Regions from separate parts of the Allobosea sp. P5_A5 genome, predicted to be linked through region 1. Evidence: predicted binding sites of a transcription regulator. Region 1 holds the regulator's gene; each other region holds the start of a gene.
The links. Region 1 encodes LexA, which represses DNA repair genes until DNA is damaged. Its sites were predicted from a motif close to TGTTCNNNNTGTGTTCNG; they were not measured.
Positions count from the first base shown of each region.

Region 1 (7,066 bases):
CGCTCGGGGGCCGCCGATGTCCTGACCGCTTTGGGCGTCAAGGTCGGGCTCGATGCAGCCGCGACCGAGCGTTGCATCCGGGAAGCCGGCGTCGGCTTCATGTTCGCGCCGACGCATCATGCCTCGATGCGCCATGTCGCGCCGGTTCGGACCGAACTCGGCACCCGCACGATCTTCAACCTGCTTGGCCCACTCTCGAATCCCGCCGGCGTCAAGAAGCAGCTCATCGGCGCCTTTTCCGAGACGTGGCTGGAGCCCATGGTGAAGGTGCTGGCCTCGCTCGGTTCGACCCGCGTCTGGGCGGCCCACGGCTCCGATGGTCTCGACGAGATCACCACCACCGGACCGACCCGAATCGTCTCGCTGGAGAACGGCAAGATCGAGACCCTCACGATCAGCCCTGACGATGTCGGCCTTGCATTGGCAAAGCCCGAGGATCTGCGGGGCGGAACGCCAGAGCAGAACGCGGCTGCGCTGCGCGCGGTGCTGGACGGCGAGAAGACCGCTTTCCGGGACATCGCCGCCTTCAACGCCGCCGCCGGCTTGCTCGTCGCCGGCAAGGCAAGCGACTTGAGGGACGGCTTCGCCCAAGCAACGGCGGCGCTCGATTCGGGTAAGGCCAAAGGCGTGCTGGCAAAGCTCGTCGCCACGTCGAACGCGTGAGGCCGGCGATGACCGATATCCTCGCCGAGATCGAGACCTATAAGCGCCGGGAGATCGCAGCCGCCAAGGCAGCGGTTCCCCAGGCTGAGATCGAGCGCCTCGCCCGTGCCGCCGGCAAGCCGCGTGGCTTTGCCGACGCCATGGCGGCGAAGATCGCGGCGGGGAAACCCGCGCTGATCGCCGAGATCAAGAAGGCGAGCCCTTCCAAAGGCCTGATCCGCGCCGATTTCGACCCGCCCGCTTTGGCGCGTGCCTACGCGGCGGGCGGGGCGGCCTGCCTCTCCGTGCTCACCGACGCGCCCTCTTTTCAGGGTCGGCCGGAATTCCTTGCTCAGGCCCGTGAGGCCGGCGGACTGCCGGTGCTCCGCAAGGATTTCCTCTACGATCCCTATCAGGTCTATGAGGCGCGCGTCTGGGGCGCCGATTGCATCCTGATCATCATGGCCGGCGTCGATGATGCGACCGCGCATGTTCTCAACGACACCGCGCGGGACCTCGGCATGGATGTGCTGGTCGAAATCCACGATGACGCCGAACTGGACCGGGCGCTCACGCTCGACAGCCGGCTCCTCGGCATCAATAACCGCGACCTGCGCAGCTTCCATGTCGACCTGGCCGTGACCGAGCGGCTAGCGCCGCGTGTGCCGCCTGATCGCATCGTCATCGGCGAGAGCGGCATCTTCAGCCACGCCGATATCCTCCGGCTGAACGCGGCCGAGGTGAACGCTTTCCTCGTCGGCGAAAGCCTGATGCGGCAAGGCGATGTCGCGGCCGCGACCGCCGAGTTGCTGACCGGCCTGTCGCCAGCGACTGCGGCATGAGCCGCCTCAGCCATCTCGACGCGCAGGGCCAGGCCCATATGGTCGATGTCGGCGACAAGGCCGAGACGGTCCGCGTCGCGGTTGCGGAAGGCAGCGTGGTGATGGCGCCGGAAACAATCGCGATCGTGCGGGACGGGAACGCCAAGAAGGGCGACGTGCTGGGGACTGCACGCCTCGCCGGCATCATGGCGGCCAAGCGCACCCACGAGCTGATCCCGCTCTGCCACCCCTTGCTGCTGAGCAAGATCGCCGTCGAGCTTGAAATCGATGAGGATTTGCCGGGCGTGCGCGTCCGGGCCGAGGTCAAGCTGACCGGTCAGACCGGCGTCGAGATGGAAGCGCTGACCGCGGTCTCCGTCGCCTGCCTCACGGTCTACGACATGGTCAAGGCCGTCGACCGGTCGATGCGGATAGAAGGCATCCGGCTCGTCCATAAATCGGGCGGACGCTCCGGCGATTTCGAGGCGGGTCCGCGCTGATGGCGCTCACCCCTGTTCCCGTCGCGCTGCGCGCGCTGCTGGACAGCGTCCCGGCTTCGACGGACATGGAGCGGTTGCCGCTCGCTCGCTGCGCCTGGCGCGTGCTGGCCGAAGACGTCGTCGCGCTGCGGACGCAGCCGCCCTTCCCCAATTCGGCGATGGACGGTTATGCCGTGCGGGGCGTCGACATGGCCGAGGGCAAGGTGCTCCAAGTCGTCGGCGAATCCGCCGCCGGGCGCGGCTGGGCAGGCTCGGTCGGCACCGGGCAGGCGGTCCGGATCTTCACGGGTGCGCCGATGCCGGACGGCACTGATACCGTGCTGATCCAGGAAGATGCCGATGGCGTCGGCACCGACGCGATCACCGTGCGTGTACCACCCCCGACAGGCAAGTTCCTGCGGCCGGCCGGCCTCGATTTCAGCGAGGGCGACGTGTTGTTGAAGTCCGGGCGCGTGCTCGACAGCGCCGCGCTCGGGCTTGCCGCGGCGATGGGCCACCCTGCCCTCCCGGTTCGTCGCAAGCCGCGCGTCGCGATCCTCGCGACCGGAGACGAACTCGTCGCGCCGGGCGATACCGTCGGGCCCGATCAGATCGTCGCCTCCAACTCCTTTGCGCTCATGGCGCTGGTCGAGAAAGCAGGCGGTGAAGCCTTCGACCTTGGCATAGGCCGTGACAATCACACCGATCTCGCGGCCCGGATTGCGGCCGCGCGAGAGGCCGACGCGGACGTTCTCATCACCCTGGGAGGCGCATCCGTCGGCGCCCACGACCTCGTGCAGGAGGCGCTGACGCGCGCCGGCATGCAGCTCGGTTTCTGGAAGATCGCCATGCGGCCGGGCAAGCCGATGATGACCGGCCGGCTCGGACGCATGGTGGTGGTCGGCCTGCCTGGAAACCCGGTATCCTCGATCGTCTGCGGGCATCTCTTCGTGTTGCCGCTGATCGAAGCTCTGCTGGGGATGCCCGACCCCGCGCGAGACCGCAGCGTCCCTGCTATCCTCGGATGTGATATGCCGGCTAACGATGAACGTGAGGACTACGTTCGCTCGGAGGTCGCGCCAACTCAAAAGGGCTGGCTGACGACGCCGTTCGCGCGTCAGGATTCGTCGATGCTCGGCACTCTCGCCCGTGCCGGCGCCTTGACGATCAGGCCAGCGCTCGCTGAGTCGGCAAAGCAAGGCGATCCCTGCCGGATCCTGCTGCTTCGTTAGCCGGCATCATCTGAGGTCTCCCTGCAGGCACGCTTGCGGAACACAAAGCGAACAGCTATGGTGTTCGTGCTTTGTTTCGAATCTATCATTTCGTTGGCGGGGACGATGCTGACACGCAAGCAACATGAACTCCTGCGCTTCATTCAGGAGCGTTTGCGCGAGAGCGGCGTGCCGCCCTCCTTCGACGAGATGAAGGACGCGCTCGATCTGCGCTCCAAATCGGGCATCCATCGCCTGATCATGGCTTTGGAGGAGCGCGGCTTCATTCGGCGGTTGCCGAACCGGGCGCGTGCGCTGGAGGTCATCAAGATGCCCGAGAGCGCCGGCGGCCCGCAGCCACGCCGGTTCAATCCGGCGGTGGTGCAGGGCGGCCTGTCCAACCAGACGGCGGCGGCGAAACCCCGCATGGCGCCGGCACCCGAAGAGGACGTCCGAGGCGCGATCGCGATCCCGGTCATGGGCCGCATCGCCGCGGGCACCCCGATTTCGGCGATCCAGAATGCCAGCCATACCGTCTCGCTGCCGCCCGACATGCTCGGTGCCGGCGAGCATTACGCGCTCGAGGTGCGCGGTGATTCGATGGTCGAGGCCGGCATCCTCGACGGCGACACGGTCGTCATCCGGCGGCAGGACACGGCCAGTAACGGCGACATCATCGTCGCGCTGATCGATGACGAGGAAGCCACGTTGAAGCGGTTGCGCCGTCGCGGTTCGTCGATCGCGCTCGAGGCTGCCAATCCGGCCTACGAGACACGCGTACTCGGCCCCGACCGCGTCAAGATTCAGGGGCGCCTGGTCAATTTGCTCCGTCGCTATTGAACGCGGGCTATTGAACGTTGTCGGCGTCTTCGGCTGGCTCCGCCACTGGCGCTGGCGCCGGAGCTGGACGTGAGGCGGCGGGCGCTGCCGGACTTGGGGATCGTCGGCGTGTCCAGGGACGCTCGGTGTTCGCCTGTTCGGAAGCGCGGAAGCTCCAGCCCTCGCTGTGCCTGAACAGCGAGGTGGCCCCGTCTCGCGACAGGTCCATGCGGTGCACCAGCGTAGCCTCACAGGGCGCGCTCCAGGGAATGCTCGTCACCACCAGATCGGCGCGCCGGCAGTCCTCGATGATCGCGATGCGATCGCGCGCATAGGAGATGGTACGGCCCTCAGCCGTTCGGGTGACGCAGCCCAGACTGTCGCAGACGACACCGTTCCGCAAAGTGGCGTCGTCCGGCGAGCGGTTGTCGCCATCCGCAGCGAGCCATTGCTGAAGAACGAAGCGGCTGGGCTTGCCTGCGATGGCGAACCGCCCGTCGGCGCCGCGTACGGCGATGCCGGAACCGTCGCGCTCGATCAGGATCTCCGGTCGTTCGGGTTTCGCGGCGAATGCCACGCCGAATGTGAGCGGCAGGAGACCGAGCCAGCGCAACCGCGTCGTCCAAAGGCTGAGCCAGAGCAGGGATATGGCGAAGCTCAGCAACACCGCAGGGCCGAATGCGGCGACGGTTACGGTCGAATAGTCGATGGTGGCGACCCAGTGTGCGACCTTCAGCACCATCTCGGAGGCCAGGCCCATCAAGGCCCAGGCTGGCCAGTCGAGCCCGAACGGATAAGCCAGGACGCCGAAGACGGCGGCCGGCATCACGCAAAGCGAGACGAAGGGCAGCGCCATGGCATTGCCGAGCAGCCCGAAGGGATTGAAGGTCTGGAAATGGAAGGCTCCGAACGGCGCGGTAGCGGCGGTGGCGAGGATCGTCGTGACCAGAATGCCGAGCGCCGCCGTCCAGAGCGCATCCAGCGGCCAGGGCAGCACGCGCGGCGGCTTAGAGCGCTCGCGCCGCTCCCAACGCTCGGCGAAGGCGATCAACGCGGCGACGGCGCCGAAGGACATCTGGAAGCTTGGCCCCAGCAGCGCGTCCGGTTCGCGCAGGAGCACGATCAGCGCGGCGAGCGCGAGATTGCGCATGCTGAGCGCCGCGCGATCGACGAGGATCGCCCCCAGCATCACCAGCGTCATGATCAGGGATCGCTCGGTCGCGACGTCGCCGCCTGAGAAAACGCAATAGGCCGTCGCGCCGATCATGGCCGCCACCGCCGCGATCTTCTTGACGGGCCACGCCAGCGCGATCGTCTGCGACAGCGCCATCAGGGCGCGCACGAGCCAGAAGATCGTGCCGGCCGCGAGCACCATGTGGAGGCCCGAGATCGAGACGACGTGGTAGATGCCGGCGGCCCGCAGATCGTTATTGGTCGCCTCGGTGATGAGCCCGCGCTTGCCGGTGACGAGCGCGGCGCCCATCGCCCCGCCCTGCCCGCCTCCGGAACTGGCGATCCGCTGCGTCAGGGCGTTGCGCGCGCGATCGAGCGCCGCGTCGAAAGCCAGCCGCAGCGGTATCGCCGAAGGCGGCGGCGTGAGCGCGATCTTGCCGGCGATGCTGCCGACCCCGCCGATCCCTTTGAAGAACGCATCGCGGCCGAAATCATAGCCGCCGGCCCGTGCCGGCCCAGGCGGCGGCAACAGGCGCACGGTCGCAAGGATATGGTCGCCGGGCGACACCGTCCCGCTGCGGATGTTGACGCGCACGCGCTTGGGCCGCTGCTCGGGCGCAAGCCCCGCAATGTCGGTGACGAGCAAAACCAGGCGCGCGCCGACATCCCGCGCCTCGACGCTTTCCACGAAGCCGGTCAGCTTCGCGACGCGCGGCCGCTCCAGCATCGGCGTGGCGATATCAGCCGTGCGCCAGACTCCCGCACCGAAGCCGGCAAAGACCGCAGCAAAGGCGATGCAGGCGCCAGAAGGCAGCGGTCGCGCCCGCAGCAATCCCGCCAGGGTCGCGGCCAGCCCGAAGCCAAGCGCCGGCGCCCAGAACGAAGGTTCGCTGTCGGCCGAAAAATACAGCAGCACGCCGATGCCCATCGCAACCGGCAGCCAGAGGAAAAGTCGACGGCGCTCGGCCTCCAGCGCCAGCGCATTCATCAACCCGCGCCGGAAGTCGGCGATCAGCGAGCCGCCGCCGACCACGAAAGGCGGCAGCAGCCGAACCGGCAAGGCGGCGGCGATCAGCTTCGCGCGACCGGGCGGTGCCGATTGCATCGCCTTCCCCTTTCCGCCGGCACGATTGAGGCCTTAACCCCCCGGCGAAGCCATGTTACAGGGCGCGCGCCGGTTGTCATGCGCGACTTGGCCTTTTCCCTTCCTCGCCTCGGGCTGATGTTTCCGCCCGGCCGGAGCCGCTTTCATGAGCAACGCCGTCGTCACGCGCTTTGCGCCCTCACCTACCGGATTCCTGCATATCGGCGGGGGGCGCACCGCGCTGTTCAACTGGCTCTATGCCCGCCGCCACGGCGGCAAGATGCTGCTGCGCATCGAGGACACCGATCGGGAACGGTCCACGGACGCCGCGATCGCCGCGATTCTCGATGGGCTGAGCTGGCTCGGCCTCGATTGGGACGGCGACACGGTCTATCAGTTTTCGCGCGCGCAGCGGCACCGCGAGGTGGCCGAGCAGATGCTCGCCGCCGGCAACGCCTATCATTGCTATGCCTCGCAGGCCGAGCTCGAGGAGATGCGGGAAAAGGCCCGCGCCGAGGGCAAGCCGCTGCGCTATGACGGCCGCTGGCGCGATCGCGACCCATCCGAGGCGCCTGCCGGCGTCAAGCCGGTGATCCGCCTGAAGGCGCCACAGACCGGGGAGACGGTCGTGAACGACGAGGTTCAGGGCCGGGTTGTCTGGCAAAACGAGAACCTCGACGATCTCGTGTTGCTGCGCTCCGACGGAACGCCCACCTACATGCTCGCGGTGGTGGTCGACGACCATGATATGGGCGTGACCCATGTCATCCGCGGTGACGACCATCTGACCAATGCCGCTCGCCAGACTCAGATCTACGATGCACTTGGCTGGTCGGT
Region 1 covers NZ_JBFUKY010000001.1:422,541-429,606, reverse strand. Annotated here, with positions in the region: gene trpD (anthranilate phosphoribosyltransferase) at 1-663, shown strand, start outside; gene trpC (indole-3-glycerol phosphate synthase TrpC) at 672-1,484, shown strand; gene moaC (cyclic pyranopterin monophosphate synthase MoaC) at 1,481-1,963, shown strand; gene AC1DR6_RS02060 (molybdopterin molybdotransferase MoeA) at 1,963-3,174, shown strand; gene lexA (transcriptional repressor LexA) at 3,280-3,993, shown strand; gene AC1DR6_RS02050 (ComEC/Rec2 family competence protein) at 4,001-6,250, opposite strand; gene gltX (glutamate--tRNA ligase) at 6,396-7,066, shown strand, end outside.

Region 2 (7,066 bases), on a different contig from region 1:
GCCGCCCGACTGCGCCATCTGCATCGCATCGTCGGCGATGCGCGCGGCCTCCTTCGAGCCCTGCGCGGAGGCCTTCACGCTCGCCGCAAGCTCCTCGGTGGTGGCGGCGGTCTCTTCCAGCGAGCTCGCCTGTTCCTCGGTGCGCTTCGAGAGATCGTCGGCGCCCATGTTGATCTCGCGGGCAGCCAGCCCGACATCGCCCGCCGTGACCTGGATCGTCGAGACCGTCACGGACAGACGATCCACCGTCTCGTTGATCGCCGCCTTCAGATCGGCGAAGCGGCCGCGATAGCCCGTCTCCACCCGGTTGGTCAGGTCCCCGCCCGCGATCGCCTGCAGCGCGCCTGCAAACTCCGTCGTCGCGCTGTCAACCACCGCGTTGATCTCGTTGATGCCGGCGACGAGCTTCTGCATCTGCGCATCGGCATCCTGGATCTGAAGCCGCGCCGAGAAATCGCCCGCCGCCGCAGCAGCCACGACCTCGCCCACATCCGAGACCACAGCCTCCATCGACTGCGCTCGCGCCAGACGTGCCGCGGATGCGGACCGCTCCTGCTCCTCGAGCGCACGGACCTTGATGGCGTTCTGCTTGAAGACGCCGAGCGCATGCGCCATCGCGCCGATCTCGTCCTTGCGGTCGGCATGGGGCACATCCGCCGTCAGGTCCCCATCGGCCATGGTCTTCATCGCATGTGTCATGGCGACGATCGGGCGCGACACCCGCGCTGAGACCAGCCGCAGGCTGGCGGCGGCGAGGCCGAGCGTCAGCAGCAGCAGCCCGCAATACATCACCAGCTCGAAGGTCGCACCGGATGCCTGCATGGCCGCCGTCGTCCGCAGCAGTTCGATGGAGATGCGCGTGACGGCCGCGATCTGGTCGAGCGCTGCGGTGACCTGATCGCGCCAGGCGATGACACCGATCGTCGGTATTTTGCCGCCGGTGACTTCGTCGACGAGCGTATCGTGGACCGCTTTGAAGGGGCCTGAGAAATAGGCGGCCTGCGCTTTTGCGACGGCGTCCTTGAGCTCACCCGGAGCGCTGGGGCCACCGACGATGGCGCGGACATTCTCCCAGCCGAAGTTCATCCGCGCCTGGGCAACGATGAGCGCCTGCGTATCCTTCGCTGTCAGGGCGCGCGCTTCGGCCACGGCCGGATTGAGGATGACCGCCTCCGTGCCGCCCGCCGCCCGGGCCGCCCAGCTCATGGCGCGAACGGCGACCAGGTTGGCGAAACCGGGATTGAGCGCGCGGATCTCGTTCTCGACCGCATTGGTGGTCGCTTCCAGTGCCTCCAGCAGCGTCGAGCCTTGCGCGAGAATGCGACCGCCGACAGCCTTGTCACGCCCTTCGAGCGGCTGCTTCAACGCGGTGTCGACAGCGGTCCGGATGGATTTGATGTCGCCATAGGACGCATCGAGCGTGGTACGGCGGGCCTTGAGTTCGTTGGAGGGCGCATCCGCCAGAGCCGCGAGAGCCGCGCTAAGGGCCGTGTCGACCGCCTTGCGGCGAGACAGGACGCCCTCCACGCTCTGGCTGTTCTTGTCCTGCGGCAGCGTCAGCGCGGTCGGCGTATCGCCACGCTCGGAGCGGAAGTTGAGCAGGGCCGCGAACAGATCGCCGTTGATCACCGTCAGCCGCCTGACCTCCTGGGCAGAGGCATAGGCGCGGTAGGAGGTCCAAAGCTCCCCGACACAGAAGGCTGTAACGAGGCAACTCAGCAGTCCGATGATGCCCATCAGCATCGTCTTCAGGGACAGGGAGCGGACAGATGGCGTCATGACAGGAAACTGCACCGGAGAAAGAGTTATGCTGCGGTGCAATATCGATCAGAATAGGTTGCGATATCCTTGCATCTAGGCGGATTTGGGCCAAAAAAATCCTGCGGTTCCGCATTTTTGCATCAAACCGCCGTTTTCACCGATCGTGAGCCGCGCCATGATACGACCTCAGGTGGTTCCGAAAACCGCCGGCACCCAGGACGCGCGGCGTCTTACTCGGCCGCGGCCTTGAGCTGTGCCCCCTTCGCGAAGGGCAACTTCGGCTCCTCGTCGTCGAATTCCAGCGCGCCGATTTTTTCGGCCCGGCCCGTGACCTTGCCGGCGGAGGTCTTGATCTGGCCGACATCCTCCTGCGCCTGGCGAAAATGGGTGTCGAGCTTGTCCACGCGCTCGCCGAGCCGCCGCACATCATCGAGCAGCTTTCCGACCTCGGTCTGGATCACGCGGGCCTCTTCGCGCATGCGCGAATCACGAACCAGCGATTGCATCAGCTGGATCGCGAGCGCCAGCAGCGAAGGTGAGACGATCATGATCCGCGCCCGATGCGCGCGCTGCACGACATCGTCGAAATGCTCGTGCAGATCGGCGTAGATCGATTCCGATGGCACGAAGAGCAAAGCGAGATCCTGCGTTTCACCCGGCAGGAAATAACGCTCCGCGATGTCCTTCACATGGACGCCGACATCGCTGCGCACGCGTTGCCCGGCCGCTTTCCGCGCCTCTTCGCCGCGCGCCTCTTTCAGCAACGTGAAGCTCTCGAGCGGGAACTTGGCGTCGATGACAAGCCCGCGCCCGTCTCCCGGCAGCGTCACCATGCAGTCGGGCCGGCGGCCGTTGGACAGCTGCGGCTGGAACGAGAAGAACGCGGCCGGCAACCCGTCGCGGATGATCGCTTCCATCCGGCCCTGGCCGTAGGCGCCGCGCGCCTGCTTGTTGGCGAGGATGTCCTTCAGCGTCACCACTTCGGTGGTGAGGTCGGTGAGGTTCTTCTGCGCCGTGTCGATCACGGCCAGCCGCTCCTGCAGCTTCCCGAGGCTTTCGGTCGTCTGCTGCACATTGCGCTCCAGTCCGGAGCCGACCTGCTGGCGCAGCCCGTCCATCCTGTCCGCGACGAGACGGGCAAGGTCGCCCTGCCGTGTCGAGAGAATCTCCGCCATGGATTGCAGCCGCCCCGAGAGTTCGGCCTGGGCGCGGTTCATCTCCGCGACCTTGTCGTCCATTTCGCGGGCCCGCTCGGCGGCCATCGCCGCTTCGACGGCGCGATTGCGTCCGCCGCGCCAGGCTGCCATCGCGGTCAGGGCCAGCAGCAGGATGGTGGCTGCCCCGAACCCGAACAGCGCCTGCGCCCAGGTGACGGGTTGGTCGAGCAGCGTGAAGGCGATCGCGTTCATGGCCCGACGCTAGCCGATTCTCCTCCGACTGGCGAACGAAAGTGGAACGGTTTGACCGTTTGCCCACAAATGCTTATGTCGCCCGCTGTTCAGATTTTCTCGCGCGGAAAACCATGGCCATTCGCCCGCTTGTCATCCTGCCCGACACCCAGCTTCGCCTTGTCTCGAAGCCGGTCGAGAGCGTCACGCCGACGATCCGCGCGCTCGTCGACGACATGTTCGACACGATGTACGAGGCGCCGGGGATCGGGCTCGCCGCCATCCAGATCGGTGAGCCGGTCCGCGTCGTGACGATCGACCTCGCCAAGCCGGCTCCCGAGGGCGAGCCGGCGGTGCCGAAGGAGCCGCAGGTCTTCATCAATCCAGAGGTCACCTGGTCTTCCGACGAAGTCGCCAGCTATGAGGAGGGCTGCCTCTCGATTCCGGAGTATTACGAGGAAGTCGAGCGGCCGGCCTCGGTCAAGGTCCGTTTCATGGACCTCGATGGACAGACGCGGGAGATCGAGGCTGACGGCCTGCTCGCGACCTGTCTGCAGCATGAGATCGACCACCTCGACGGCGTGCTTTTCATCGACCATCTCTCGCGGCTGAAGCGCGAGCGCGTCACCAAGAAATTCGCCAAGGCGGCCAAGCGCGAACGCGCGGCTTGAGCGGCCGACAGGGCCGCCGGCCCGATGCCGCATGTGAGGTAAAGTCGAGCGTATGAGTTTGCGCGTCATCTTCATGGGCACGCCCGATTTCGCCGTCCCGGTGCTGACCGAGATCGTCGGCCAGGGGCATGAGGTCGTGTCGTGCTACACGCGGGCTCCGGCGCAGGCGGGGCGGGGCCTTGAGCTGAAGCCTTCCCCGGTGCATCGCGCTGCCGAGCGCTTCGGCATTCCAGTATTCACGCCCGCGACGCTGAAGACGCCGGAGCAGGCGGAGATCATCGCCTCGCAGGATGCGGACGTCGCGGTCGTCGTCGCCTATGGCATGATCCTGCCCCAGGCGATCCTCGACCTGCCGGAGCTGGGGTGCCTGAATGTGCACGCCTCGCTTCTGCCGCGCTGGCGGGGTGCCGCCCCGATCCAGCGGGCGATCATGGCGGGCGATGCCGAGAGCGGCGTCTGCGTGATGAAGATGGAAGCCGGGCTCGATACCGGCCCGGTCGGCATGGCCGAGCGCCTCGCCATCGGCCCCGACATGACGGCCGGCGAACTTCACGACAGGCTGAGTATCCTGGGCGCCGATCTGATGGTGCGGGCCCTGGCGGCGCTGGCCCGTGGCGGCCTGCACTTCACGCAACAGCAGAGCGAGGGCGCGACCTATGCCGCCAAGATCGCCAATGCCGAAGCCCGGCTGAGCTGGGATCGACCGGCACGACAGGTGCATGATCTGGTCCGAGGGCTTTCGCCGTTTCCGGGCGGCTTTGCCGAGATCGATCTCGGCAAGGGGCCCGAACGACTGAAGGTTCTTCGAACCGCGCTGGCCGGCGGCGCGGCCGAGCCCGGCACATTGCTGGACGATGAAGGCACGGTCGCCTGCGCGGAAGGCGCCGTGAAGCTGCTGCAGGTGCAGCGCGCCGGCAAGGCTCCGATGAGCGGGGCGGAGTTCCTGCGCGGCGCCCGCCTGGTCGCCGGCGACAAGCTCTAGCAGGACCCGACGCCCTTGCCCGCGATCCGCTTCGAACGAACCACCGGGCGGCCCTGATGCCGCGTTACAAGCTCGTGATCGAATATGACGGCACCCCGTTTTCGGGTTGGCAGCGCCAACTCAATGGGCCGTCGGTGCAGCAGAGCGTCGAGGAGGCGATCGAAGCCTTTTGCGGCCACCCGGTCCGCCTGCATTGTGCGGGCCGGACAGATGCCGGTGTCCACGCGACGCATCAGGTCGCGCATGTCGACATCGCCAAGGACTGGCGTACCGATGTCGTGCGCGATGCCACCAATGCGCGGCTGAAACAACAGGTGCCGGTCGGCGTACTGAGCGCCGAGATCGTGCCGGCCGACTTCGATGCGCGCATCTCGGCCAGGCGGCGCTATTACCTCTATCGCATCCTGGACCGGCGCGCGCCGCCGACGCTCGATAAGCACCGAGTCTGGCACGTTCCGGTGAAGCTCGATCACGAGGCGATGGACCGCTCGGCCAAGGCGCTGCTGGGCCACCACGACTTCACCACCTTCCGCGCCGCCGAATGCCAGGCCAACAGCCCAATGCGCACCCTCGACCGGCTCGACGTGGTGCGCGAGGGGGCAGAGGTCGTGGTCTATGCCCATGCCCGCTCCTTCCTCCACCACCAGATCCGTTCGATCGTCGGTAGCCTGAAGATGGTCGGGATGGGCCGCTGGCCGGAAGCCAGGATGGGGCAGATTCTGGTGGCGCGCGAGCGGGCGCAATGCGCGGCGCTGGCGCCCTCCTGCGGGCTCTATCTTGCCGGCGTGGATTACTGAACGGCTGCCGGACCCGGCGGACGCGCCTAATTTACCGCGAAATAGGCGCTCAGGATGCGGTGCGTGATCCGTTCCAGCGCTTCGAGATCGGAGATGGCGACGCATTCGTCGACCTGATGCATGGTTTTGCCGACGACGCCGTACTCGACGACGGGGCAATAGCTTTTGATGAAGCGCGCATCCGAGGTGCCGCCGGTCGTCGACAAGGCCGGGCGCTTGCCGGTTTCCGCCTCGACAGCGTCGGCGACCATCGCGACGAAGGGCCCCGGCTGCGTCAGGAAGGCGACCGCGTTCGTTGGCTGGAACGAAAGCTCGTAGCGGACCATGTTTCCGGCTGCCTCGCGCAGGCGCCGTTCGATCTCGGCCGCCAGCGTCTCGGGCGTCCATGTATCGTTGAAGCGGATGTTGAACACCGCCTTCGCCTGACCGGGAATGACGTTGGTCGCGGGATTGCCGACATCGAGTGTCGTCACTTCGAGATTGCTCGCATCGAAATGGCGGGTGCCGCCGTCGAGCGGCGTTGCGTCGAGCGCCGCCAACAGCCGGACCATCCCCCGAATCGGGTTATCGGCCAGATGCGGATAACCGACATGGCCCTGCTTGCCCTGAACCGTCAGTGTGCCGGTAAGCGAGCCCCGCCGGCCAATCTTGATCATGTCGCTCATCGTGGTCGGGTTGGTCGGCTCGCCTAGCAGGCAATGGTCGAAGCGCTCTCCGCGCTCATGAGCCCATTTCAGCAGTTTGACCGTGCCGTTGATGGCGGGCCCTTCTTCGTCGCCGGTGATCAGAAAGGCGATCGAGCCCGGCGCCGTCGGGTTCTCGCGGCGATAGCGGATGGCGGCCGCGATCATGCTGGCCAGCCCCCCCTTCATGTCGCAGGCACCCCGTCCATAGAGCATGCCGTCCTGGATCGTGCCGGCGAAGGGGCTGCGCGTCCAGGCGGCCTCATTGCCGACCGGCACGACGTCGCTATGGCCGGCTATCACGAAGAGCGGCGCTTCGGTTCCGATCCGGGCGTAGAGGTTCTCGACATCGGGCGTGCCGGGCTCGCTAAAGACGGGGCGATGCACCCCGTAGCTTTCGCACTTCAGCGCTGCCGCGATCAGATCCAGTGCACCACCTTCGACCGGCGTCACAGAGGCGCAGCGCACCAGCGCTTGCGTCAGCGCCACAGGGTCGGCGGGATTGAAATCGAGGGCGGAGAGGGCGGTCGGTTGGCTCGTCATTCCGCCGCTTTAGCACCGGCGGTGACAGCCGCAAGCGCGGGTTCCTCCGGCCGTGCCGCCGGCATCAGGCCGAGGTCGACGAAGGCGATGACCCAGGCGATCGTCGCGATCGCTTCCAGCGAGGGCCGCCAGCCGATCGAGAGAACGGGGCGCAACTGCTCCGGCAGCACGATCGCGCAGATCAGCAGGATGCCGAACAACGACGATCCGCCGCGATCGCTCGCCCGCTTGGCCGCCAAAG
Region 2 covers NZ_JBFUKY010000012.1:113-7,178, forward strand. Annotated here, with positions in the region: partial or broken gene AC1DR6_RS19530 (methyl-accepting chemotaxis protein) at 1-1,779, opposite strand, end outside; gene AC1DR6_RS19535 (DNA recombination protein RmuC) at 1,992-3,170, opposite strand; gene def (peptide deformylase) at 3,284-3,820, shown strand; gene fmt (methionyl-tRNA formyltransferase) at 3,873-4,802, shown strand; gene truA (tRNA pseudouridine(38-40) synthase TruA) at 4,859-5,599, shown strand; gene dapE (succinyl-diaminopimelate desuccinylase) at 5,626-6,825, opposite strand; gene AC1DR6_RS19560 (DUF805 domain-containing protein) at 6,822-7,066, opposite strand, start outside.
Region 2: a site for LexA is predicted at 3,202-3,219, ahead of AC1DR6_RS19535 (DNA recombination protein RmuC). Genes of this name have one in related genera too.

Region 3 (7,066 bases), on a different contig from region 1:
TCAAGCGCACAGGCCATGCGCGCTTTCTGCGCAATGTCCTGATCGCGATCGGGAACAGCGGCCTGCCGGCCCTCGCCGAACATGCCGAGCTGCATCTTAGCCATCCATCGCCGCTGGTGCGGGCGATGGCTGTCTGGGCCCTGGGACGGCTGTTGCCTCTGAAGGCTGTGACGCTGGCGCCCGAGGCTCTGCAGGACGAAGACGACGCCGATGTGCGCGCCGAGTGGCGAGCCCTCGCCACCCCAACGGAAGACGCTGCATGAACGTTCTTATTCTCGGCCTCGGCTATACCGCCGGTTTCTTCGCGCGCGCCGCTCTCGAACGCGGCTGGGAGATCACCGGCACCGTACGCGATGCCGACAGGGCGGCCGAACTCAGCCGCGGCGGCATCCGGACCCTGGTCTTCGGCGGCTTTGCCGTGTCGCGCCGTCTGGCTGAGGCTGTCGCGGAAGCGGATGCGGTCCTCGTCTCGATCCAGCCGAGCGAGGATGGCGATCCCGTCCTCAACGCCCTGTCGCAAGCCCTGTCCGCAGCACCGCGGCTGCGCTGGATCGGCTATCTTTCGACCATCGGGGTCTATGGCGACCAGGCCGGCGCCTGGATCGACGAGGCGACCGCCCCGGCTCCGGGCAACGACCGCAATCGCGGGCGCATCGCTGTCGAACAGCAATGGCTGGCTTTCGGCGAATCGAGTGGCAAGGCGGTCCAGATTTTCCGCCTCGCCGGCATTTACGGCCCCGGCCGCAATCCCCTCGCGAAGCTGCGCAGCGGCACCGCCCATCGCATCGTCAAACCCGGACAGGTCTTCAACCGCATCCATGTCGAGGATATTACCGGCGTGGTGCTGGCATCCATCGAGCAGCCGCGCGGGGGCGCCATCTACAATGTCAGCGACGACGAGCCGGCTCCGCCGCAGGATGTGGTGACGCTGGCAGCAGAGATGACCGGGCTGCCTCCGCCAGACGAGATTCCCTTTGCGGAGGCGCAGCTCTCCCCGATGGCGAAGAGCTTCTACAGCGAGAACAAGCGGGTCTCGAACGCGCTGGTGAAACGCGAATTCGGCTATGCCTTCCGCTATCCGACCTATCGCGAAGGACTGCGCGCGCTCATCGCCGCAGGCGAGTAGCCCGCTTCAGGCGGCAAAGCGCGGCTTCTCGCCGCCATAATAATCGATATAGCGCTGGTCGATCGCCGAAACCGGCAGCACGACCAGGACGTCGGTCGTGCCGAACTGGTGGTCCACCACCGCCCCAGTGCCGAAGCGCGCGCCGATCCGCAGATAGCCCTTGATCAGCGGCGGCATCTGCCGCAGCGCCAGCTTGGCATCGACGGTTTCCGCCGGCAGGCGGTCCATCCCGACGCGATGGCCCGGATGCGCCGTAGCCTGCCAAGCGCCCTCCGAGCGCGCGTGATGATGCAGGAAGCTTAGCGGCAACGCGAGCGCCTCCGGATCGGTCCCGTCCAAGGAGGCGCAACCGAACATCGCATCGATGCGGTAATGCTGGATATAAGCCCAGATCCCCGACCAAAGCAGGTCGACCGTGCGCTTGGTACGGTAGGGCTTCAGCACGCAGGAACGGCCAAGTTCGAGAAAGCGCTGGCCGGGATGTCCAGCCAGAAGCGGCCTCAAATCGAATTCGCTTTGGGAGTAGAAACCCCCAAGCCGGTCGGCCGCGCTCTGGCGCATCAGCCGATAGGTCCCAACGACCTTGGGTTTGACACCGCCGAAGCGGCCTCGCGCGTCATGGTCGATCACCAGCAGATGATCACAGGCCTTGTCGAAGCGATCGGCATCGCGGCGAAACATCCGCGCGACCACATCGGGCTTCGCCGACATCTCCTCATAGAACACGCGGTAGCGCAGGCGCTGCGCCCGCCAGATCTCGCGCGGGCTGCGTGCCAGCCTGACCTCGAGCGAGCCATGCCGGCCGAGCGTGCCGGCGAGCGGCTCCGACTCGCCTGAAATTCCTGCATACCGGCGCATGGCGCCGCCCGTGACCGGCATCATCGGCGCAAGGCGCGAAAGAAAAGGATTGCCGGCTGAGAAACGCAGCGCCGTCGAATGCGCGCTCGCGGAAACATGCAAAGTCATAGCCAGTCTCACCCCTGAAACCGCTTCCGGCATTCGGGAAGGCTTGCTGTGGAGGTTTTACAGGGTTGCGACAGAACTGCGTCGAACCCGTGACGGCCGTCAAGCCGAGAGCGGTTGCGGCATCGACAAGCCCGGCTCCAGGGCATCGAGCAATCGAACCAAAGCGGCGCGCTCTAGAGGCTTTGCCAGGCAATCATCCATGCCGGCGGTCAATGCAGCCTCGCGATCCGACGCCGAGACATTGGCGGTGACCGCCACGACCGGCAGGCGCCTGCCCTGTTTTCGTTGCGATTCAAGCGCCCTGACCGCGCGGACGCAATCAAGCCCGGTAAGCCCCGGCATTCTGACATCGAGCAGCGCCAGATCCAGCGGCGTTTCCTCCCCGTCAAAGCCGGCGGTAATGCGTTTCAGGGCGGCGGCTCCGTCCTGAACCCATATCGGGAAGGCGCCGAGGCGCTCCAGCGTCCGGGTCAGGAGCAAGGCGTTGATCTCGTTGTCTTCGGCAACGAGCACGTTCAGTCGGGCCGATCGGCTCGCATGAGCCGGCCGCATGATCTGCGGGCCTTTCGAGACGGAGGGGGAGGTGTCGCCAAGCCGCTCGTACAAGGAGCGGGCGCGGACCGGCTTGATCAGGAAACCTGAGAATCCCGCTGCCTGCGGAGCCCCGAACTGGCGCCTCGCGAGCGGCGAAAGCAGGATCAGGCAATCGCGGACGCCGGCCGCAGCAGCCGCCCGCGCCAGATCCTTAGCCGGTGCATCGCCGATCACCTGATCGATCAGGACCCCGCTGACCGGCTCGGCCGCGAACACATCCTGCGCTGCCTCGATCGTGGTGACGAGCCGAGCAGAAGCCCCCGTTGCGCTGATGGTCTCGACCAGGAACGATCCGGCGAAGGGCGCCGGCGATACGATCAGCACATGCCGGCCAGGCCATTGCGGGATCGGCTCCGCACTCCGGCCGGGTGCTGCCGACAGGGGTAAAACGACGCGGAACCTAGCGCCCTGCCCCAATCGGCTTTCGGCATGCACCTCCCCGCCCATCGCTGCGACCAGACGGCGCACGATCGCGAGCCCGAGCCCGGTGCCCGCGTTGAGTTCTCCCGGCTCGCGCTCGAGCTGCTCGAATTCGCCGAAAATGCTCTCGAGCTTGTCGGCCGGGATGCCCGGGCCGGTGTCGGCCACGACGATTTCGATCGCCGTACCCGCTCGCCGCAGGCTGATGCCGACCCCGCCGGCTTCCGTGAACTTGACCGCATTGCCCACAAGATTGAGCAGGATCTGGCGCATCCGGTCGCGGTCGCCGATCAGTTGGGCTGGTACATCCGGTGAGATATGGGCTGCGAGCTCGATGCCCTTGGCCTGTGCGCGTGGCGCCATCAACTCCGCGACCGTTTCCACCAACTGCAAGGCATCGAATGGTTCCCGTGCCAGTTCCAGCCGTCCCGCCTCGACCTTGGCGAAATCGAGGATGTCGTCGACCAGCGCCAGCAGCGCCTCGCCCGAGATGCGCAGGGCCTGGACGTAAGTCGACTGCTCGCCGTCCAATCCGGTGTCGGACAGAAGGTCGGACATCCCCAGGATTCCGTTGAGCGGCGTGCGGAATTCGTGGCTGACCGTGGCGAGAAAGCGTGATTTGGCCTCGCTCGCGGCTTCCGCGCGGCTACGCGCCTCGACCAGCGCGTCCTCATCGGCGATGCGGGTGGAGATGTCGCGCCCGACGCGCTGGTTCAGCATACGGCCGTCCGGCCCGGGCACCAGGGTCTCGACCCAGGCGACCCAGCGCTCGCCCTCCTGCGTGGCCAGGCATTCGTCGAAACTGCGGGTCCCATCCTCCCGCTGGGCGCGTGCACGCAGCGCCAGTTGCGGCAGTTGCGCCTCGCTACCGATCAGATCATCGTCGCAAGCTCCATAAAGAGCCGCATAAGCAGCATTTGCATAGATGATGCGCATGCCATCGCGGCGCACGATGAAATCACCTTGCGCTTCGATCAGGCTGCGATAGCGCTCCTCCCGATCGGCCAGGCTCCAGAGGCGATCGGTCAGGCTCTCGACGTCGCGCATGAGCGTCGCCTGGTGCTGCAATATGCCGGTCCGCCAGCGCAGGGTGACAAAGACAGCGGCAGCGACGCTTGCGAGCACGCCGAGGAAAAGCGCCGAAAATGCCCAGAGCGAAGGAACCATGCCCTTGCTCTAGCCCCCGTTCACTGAAGAAAGGCGTCGAACGAGGCGCGAGTTTGACGGTGAACCGGCAAGGCTCTCTTAACCGATAAGGCTCCCTTAACCGTCGGGTCGCTCAGGCGGCTTGCGCCAATTGATCGCCTCGCGAGCGATAGGACAGCGCCTCCGCCAGATGCAGGCGCCCGACCTTCGCCTCTCCATCGAGATCTGCCAGCGTGCGCGCGACCTTGAGCACGCGATGATAAGCCCGCGCCGTCAACCGCATGGCTTCCGCGGCGTCCCGCAGCAGCGCGAGTCCCGCATTGTCAGGCCGGGCGATCTCTTCCAGCACCGGGGGCGGACAGGCCGCATTGGTCATGATGTTCGTGATCCCAAGGCTTACGAAACGCGCAGTTTGCAACCGTCGTGCCTCGGCCACACGGGCCGCGACCTCGGCCGATCCCTCCCCTGCCGCAGGCAATATCAGGTCCGCCGCCGTCACGGCGGGGACGTCGATCATGATATCGATGCGGTCGAGCAGCGGGCCGGAAATCCGCGTCTGGTACTGCGCGATGCAGCGCTCGGTCGCCTGGCGCTTGCATGAATAGCCGGGCTCGGTCGCCCTGCCGCACCGACACGGATTCATCGCTGCCACGAGCTGGAAGCGCGCAGGATAGACCGCGCGATGATTGGCGCGCGAGATCAGCACGTCGCCGGTTTCGATGGGCTGGCGCAGCGCATCCAGCACCTGCGGCTGGAATTCCGCCAGCTCGTCCAGGAACAGGACGCCGTGATGAGCCAGCGAAACCTCGCCCGGCCGCGCCTGCAGGCCACCGCCCACCAGCGCCGCCATCGAAGCCGAATGATGCGGTGCGCGAAACGGTCGCCTGTCCGTCAGCTGCCCGCCCGCGAGGTGTCCGCCCACGGACAGGACCATCGACACCTCGAGCAGTTCGCGCGGCGAAAGCGGCGGCAAGATCGACGGCAGACGGCTCGCCAGCATCGACTTGCCTGCGCCGGGTGGCCCGTTCATCAGCAGATTGTGGCCGCCGGCCGCTGCGATCTCCAGCACGCGCTTGGCGCTCTCCTGACCCTTGATGTCCGCGAGGTCGGGCAGCGGGCCGGTTTGCCGCATTACGGCCGGCTCCGGCCGCGCCATCACCTGCGTGCCCTTGAAATGATTGGCGAGCTGGATCAGCGAACGCGGCGCCAGGATGTCGATATCGGCGGCGGCCCAGGCCGCCTCCGGGCCCGTCGCTTCCGGGCAGATCAGCCCTTGCCCCCGGTCATAGGCGGCGATCGCCGCAGGCAGCACCCCGGCCACCGCCGTGATCGAGCCGTCGAGTGCCAGTTCGCCCAGAACCTTGTAACCGGCCAGGGCGTCGGGCGGGATCGCGCCGATGGCGGCCATGACGGCAAGCGCGATCGGCAGATCGTAATGGCTGCCTTCCTTCGGCATATCGGCCGGCGCGAGGTTGACGGTGATGCGCTTAGCCGGCAGCGCCAGGCCCGACGCGATCAGTGCCGCGCGGACGCGCTCACGGCTTTCCGCGACAGCCTTGTCAGGCAATCCGACGAGAATGAACGCGACGCCGCCCGACGCGACCTGCACCTGAACATCGACGGCCCGGGCCTCAATGCCTTCGAACGCCACCGTCGCGACTCTCGTCACCATTTTGCCCGACCCCGATCCCCAAGGGAACGCTAGCCGAGCTCCGGCAATCTTGCAAGAACATATCGGGAACCAACCACTTCCACCGGAAGAGCGAGGCGCGCACCCGTGCGCCTCGCCAAGTCCGTCACGCCAAGTCCGTCACGCCAAGTCCGTCACGCCAAGTCCATCACGCCAAATCCATCACGCCGGGACGCCGACGCCGATCTGGCAGGCCACGCCCGTCCCGCCGAGCCCGCAATAACCGGCGGGATTCTTGGCCAGATACTGCTGATGATAGGCTTCAGCGAAATAAAACGGCGGCGCCTCCCGGATCTCGGTCGTGATCGGCCCATACCCCTTCTTCGCCAGCGCCTGTCCGTATTCGTCACGCGAATGCTCGGCAGCCGAAAGCTGCTCTGCATCGAAGGTGTAAATCGCAGAGCGATACTGCGTGCCGGCATCATTGCCCTGCCGCATGCCCTGCGTCGGATTATGGTTTTCCCAGAAGGTCTTGAGCAGCGCCTCATAGGAGGTCTTCGCGGGATCGTAGACGACCAGCACGACCTCGGTGTGGCCGGTCAGGCCACTGCAGGTCTCCTCATAAGTCGGGTTCGGCGTTTCGCCTCCGGCATAACCGACGGCCGTTACCCAGACCACATCGCCGAGCTGCCAGAACTTGCGTTCGGCACCCCAAAAACAGCCGAGGCCGAACACGGCCTGCTTCAATCCCTCGGGATAGGGACCCTGGAGGCGATGGCCGTTGACGAAGTGGGTTTCGGCGGTGGGCAGCGGCGTCGAGCGGCCGGGCAAGGCCTCGGCAGCTGTGGGCAACGCGGTTTTCTTGCGCAAGGAGAACATCGAGGGCTCCGTTCTGTGATGGCCAGGAATATAGGCGTCGCGAAAGCCTTCTGACAGATGCGACGGCGTCCAAACGCGTTCACTGACGCGTGACGATGCCGATCACAGGTTCGGGCGGCCGCGCGAGCCAAAGCAGGCCGAAGCCGATCAGAAGCGCGGCCGCCGCCACCGGCGCGCGCATCGTTTCGACGAAAGCGGGATCGGCAAGCCAGGGATGAACGTTTCGCGCGATGGCCGGCCCGAAGGCCGCATAGCGCTCGTGCAGCAGGGACTGCAGCCCATCGCCGATGGATGTGAACTGCACG
Region 3 covers NZ_JBFUKY010000020.1:9,636-16,701, forward strand. Annotated here, with positions in the region: gene queG (tRNA epoxyqueuosine(34) reductase QueG) at 1-263, shown strand, start outside; gene AC1DR6_RS22675 (SDR family oxidoreductase) at 260-1,126, shown strand; gene olsB (l-ornithine N(alpha)-acyltransferase) at 1,133-1,984, opposite strand; gene AC1DR6_RS22685 (ATP-binding protein) at 2,192-4,273, opposite strand; gene AC1DR6_RS22690 (YifB family Mg chelatase-like AAA ATPase) at 4,386-5,924, opposite strand; gene msrA (peptide-methionine (S)-S-oxide reductase MsrA) at 6,105-6,761, opposite strand; gene AC1DR6_RS22700 (PetM family of cytochrome b6f complex subunit 7) at 6,841-7,066, opposite strand, start outside.
Region 3: a site for LexA is predicted at 5,978-5,995, ahead of AC1DR6_RS22690 (YifB family Mg chelatase-like AAA ATPase). Genes of this name have one in related genera too.